2 regions of the Brevibacillus aydinogluensis genome follow, and region 2 is predicted to be linked to the other one. Evidence: predicted binding sites of a transcription regulator. Region 2 holds the regulator's gene; the other holds the start of a gene.
What was found. Region 2 encodes Rex, which represses fermentation and respiration genes when NADH is low (regulators of the CRP and FNR family bind a similar motif). Its sites were predicted from a motif close to TTGTGAAATATTTCACAA; they were not measured.
Positions count from the first base shown of each region.

Region 1: a site for Rex is predicted at 1,381-1,398, ahead of lpdD (prenylated flavin chaperone LpdD). Genes of this name have one in related genera too.

Region 1 covers NZ_OY569118.1:3,355,809-3,358,008, forward strand. The annotation lists gene Q7F15_RS16510 (nitrate reductase subunit alpha) at 1-660, opposite strand, end outside; gene lpdD (prenylated flavin chaperone LpdD) at 917-1,267, opposite strand; gene Q7F15_RS16520 (Crp/Fnr family transcriptional regulator) at 1,597-2,200, shown strand, end outside.
Region 2 covers NZ_OY569118.1:2,196,490-2,198,689, forward strand. The annotation lists gene Q7F15_RS10710 (amidohydrolase) at 1-939, opposite strand, end outside; gene Q7F15_RS10715 (redox-sensing transcriptional repressor Rex) at 955-1,578, opposite strand; gene Q7F15_RS10720 (ComEC/Rec2 family competence protein) at 1,596-1,997, opposite strand; gene Q7F15_RS10725 (ComEC/Rec2 family competence protein) at 1,891-2,200, opposite strand, start outside.

The DNA.
Region 1 (2,200 bases), 1.2 Mb from region 2:
GAAGCTGAGCAGCGGTGCACCTATGAGCGAAAGGAAGCGGGAGCCAGCCGCATAGCTGACCATGGACATCGCCGGAATCGGCGAAAACCCGATGATCCGATCCGGTCCGTACTTTTTGATCGTATGGATCATCGACGCCGAGATGATTTCCGTCACCTCATCCCAGGAGACGCGGACAAACCCGCCTTTTCCGCGGGCCGATTTATAGCGCTTCGCCTTCTTTGGATCTTCCACAATGCTGGCCCATGCCCGCACCGGGTCTTTCTCTTTGTTTTTCGCTTGTTTCCACAAGTCGAGGAGCGCGCCTCGTATGTAGGGGTACTTGACGCGCAGCGGGCTGTACAAATACCAGGAGAAGCTGGCTCCCCTCGGACATCCGCGCGGTTCAAAATCCGGCATGTCCGGACCGGTCGAGGGATAGTCCGTATGTTGCGTTTCCCACGTGACAATGCCGTCTTTGACGAATATTTGCCAGCTGCAGGAACCGGTGCAATTCACGCCATGGGTCGAACGTACGACCTTGTCGTGCTGCCACCGCCTGCGGTACATATCTTCCCAGTCCCGGTTCTCGGGGGACATTTCACTCCAGCCTTCGGAATATTGTTCCCGTTTGGAGAAGTATCTCAGTTTCTGAAACAATGGCGTTTTCTTGCCCATGATATACCTCCCTTGTTGTAGGTGCGGCGCTATGCTTTGTTCATCCCGTTGCTTCTCAATGTAGCATTCCATGTTCACTTTTCATGTGAAAAAAATCACAATATCACCGCGTTGGACGCCCGATAAACACCAGGTTTCAAAAAATCGACAAAAAGCGGACTCCTCCGTACGAAGAAGTCCGCTTTTTCCCCAGCTACGTTCATCCGCCGATTTGCGGCATACACCGGGCGGTTGGCGTATGCGCCGTCATTTTCATGCCTCATTTCTGCCCGTTGTTCCATTGATCAAGCATCTGGCTCATTTTTCTTTTCGCTTCGGCAACGACTGTTTCAATGTCCTGGCGGGACGGTTGATCCAGATGGATCCCCGCCAATACAGCGACGGTGCGGCCAAGTGTGCGGCATGCCGTCTCTGCCAGTTCGGCAGCGAGCGGTCCTTCCCGATGGCCGGGCAGAGCCAACACCTCAACTTGTACGTCCTGATCATTGGTGACGTATGCTGTTGCTGACGCCCCGATGTGGGCCGTCCCCCCGGTAACCAGGAAGACCACGTCCCTTCCCATCATGAACGGGCGAATCTCTACCATCTCAAAATGAATTGATTTATCCATAAAGCTCGACGCCTCTTCTCTTTCAGTCCTGACCTGTCCTGCACTCATCATAATAACACCGCAGTTCCGCATCACGAATGATCTTGGTCACACGCTGAAAAAAGGTTGCAGATATGTGACCAAGATCACAATAGCGGCACCTCCCTTTTTTTATGATGAAAAACGTAAAGCAAACCAGCACGTACGGGGGAATACTGAGTTGGGTATTTTGGACGAAATTTCCTCATCATGTGGTCTTGCTATGTCCTTTCGTGTTATGCTGTTCACACCACATGCGGCTCCGTTTATATATGGTGAATCGGGATTATCGAAACAGGAGGGAACCACCGATGATAAAAGCGGATCTCGCAGGGAGCATTCGGAATACGTCCTGCTTTTCAGAGGGGAATTTTGCCAAACTGAAGGAAATCATGTGCGACAACCATTTTCCTGCGGGATCGCATTTATTTTGGGAAGGGGACCCGGCGGACAAACTGTACTTTCTCCATAAAGGAAGGGTGCGCATTACCAAAGCGACTGATGACGGCAAACACTTGGTCATTTACACGCATCAGGCAGGAGATCTCTTCGGCCAAGTGGACCCTTTTCGCGAATCTGTTCATTTTTTTGGTGCGGAAATTCTTGAGGATGCTGCTGTCGGAATCATCCAGCAACAAGATCTGGAAGCGTTGCTGCTGCAGCATGGCGATCTGGCCGTAGAGTTCATGAAGTGGATCGGACTGATGAATCGGTTGACGCAATCCAAATTGCGCGATTTGATGTTGTTCGGCAAACTGGGAATTCTGTGTTCGCTGCTTATTCGTTTGGGGAATACATATGGAATCGAACAAGGCGGGCGCATCTTCATTTCCAAAAAGTTGACCAATTCGGAGTTGGCGGATATGATCGGCACGACACGGGAAAGCGTGAACCGCATCCTCGGGGATTTGAAAA
Region 2 (2,200 bases):
TTCAAACAGGTTCAGGTTGTTGTTGCTGGCGGTGCTGTCTGTACCCAGCGAAACGCTGATCCCCTTCGCCAACATTTTGGGAACCGGCGCCACGCCGCTGGCCAGCTTCAGGTTGCTCACCACATTGTGGGAGACTTTCACCTGATAGTTTGCCAATACATCTATTTCTTCATCCGTCAAATGGACGGCATGAGCTACCAGCGTCGGACGGCGGAACACGCCCAGTTTTTCCAGGTGGGCGACCGGACGAAGGCCATAATCCTGCTCGTTTTGCCCCACTTCCCACTTCGTTTCCGACATGTGGATGTGAATCGGCAAAGCAAGCTCTTCTGCCCGTTCCACAATTTGCATGATAAATTCCGGCGGGCAGGTGTAAGGCGCATGGGGTGCAAGCATCGTGGTGATGCGGCCGTCCGCCTGATTGTGCCAGTTTTTGGCAAAATCGGTGGCCTCCTCAAGTTTTGCCGCCCGCTCTTCCTCCGAGCAGAGGCCGATCATGCCGCGGCACAGCCGGGCGCGCATCCCGGTTGCTTCCACAGCTTTCGCCACTTCGTCCATGTGGTCGTACATGTCGACAAACGTTGTCGTCCCCGTGCGAATCATTTCAATCAGCGACAGGTATGTGCCCCATTTCACATGGTCGCCGGTAAACTGCGCTTCCAGCGGCCACATTTTGTCTTCGAGCCACTGCTGCAGCGGCAGATCGTCTGAGTATCCGCGCAACAGCGACATGCCCGCATGGCCGTGCGTGTTGATCAGGCCCGGCAGGACGTAGTTGCCCTTCAGGTCGATCACCTCGTCGTAGCCGGACACATCCTCAGGCGTCGGCCCAACGTACGTAATCGTGCTGCCGGCAAACGCGACGGCCCCATCATGAATCACTTCGTTCTGTTCGTTTACGGTGATCACGGTGGCGTGAGTCAAGATCGTCTGTTTCATCGTACCACTCCGTTCTTACGTTAGATAATAAGCCAGGCTTTGCAGACTGGACGTCACATCCGCATAGTGGATGCGCACCTCTTTCTCCGTCCGAATGGTCGTCGGCGCGAAGTTGAGAATGCCTTCGATCCCCGCCTCGATCAAGAGATCGGCCACTGATTGTGCGGCGGCAGCCGGGACCGTAATGATCGCCAGGCGAATGTGACGCTCCTTCACCGTCTCTTTCAGCTCTTCCAACGGCTGGATCGTGATCCCTGCGATCTGCTTGCCCTGCTTGGCCGGATCGCTGTCAAAAATCGCCGCGATCCGTATCTGATCCTTCAGGAACGCATTGTAATTGCTGATGGCATGGCCGAGATGGCCGGCGCCGACGAGCGCGACGCGGATTTCCTGATCCAGTTTGAGAATCTGGCGGATTTTTTCCACCAGGTAGTTGACGTCATAGCCGATGCCTTTTTTGCCGAAATCGCCGAACGCGGCTAAATCTTTGCGGATTTGGGCGGGGTTGATGTCCAGATTTTTGCCCATCTGCTGGGAGGATACCGTCGTCACGCCCACTTGCTGCAGATAGCTCAAATAGCGCAGATAGATCGGCAAACGGCGAACAACCGCTTCTGAAATTTTTTCACTTTTGGCCACCGTACGGTCCTCCCTCCTTACGTTTTTCGCTTGACGACACGGTAATCGCGGCCGTTGGACAGAATCGTGATCGTGCCGTGCTGGCTGGTGATGAAGGTCTCCGCCCATGATTCGCCCAGTCGTTCCAGCACTTCCTCCTGGCTGTCTTTCAGCTCGTTTCGGGACTTGCCGGTCAGAATGACTGCCACCTGCGGGTCCACCTTGGAGAGAAACGGCTGGGAAGAGGCCTGATTTCTCCCCTGGTCGGCCACCTTCAGCACTTCCGCCTTCAACTGCCCGCCGTACTGCTCCAATAGGCGCTCTTCCGCCTTTTCATTGATGGCGCTGGCGAAGAGAAAGCGAAGCTGGCCGTGTCGCAGCCGGAATACCAGGGAATTGTCCTGCGGAGACAAAAACAGCGGTTCGCTGGGATGAAGCACGTCCAACACCACGTCGTTGTCCAGTCTCGATCGCGTCGCCGTCCGCGACGGGCAACAGCTTCTTGTCCCCTTTGAGCGGGACAAACCCGCGAATCGACGGCTCGATCAGACGGGGCAGAATGACCGTATCCACCAGCAGCCGGTCGCTGAGAAAGGCAAAGCCTCCCGCTTGTTCCGGCTGATCGTTGGTCACGACGACGTAG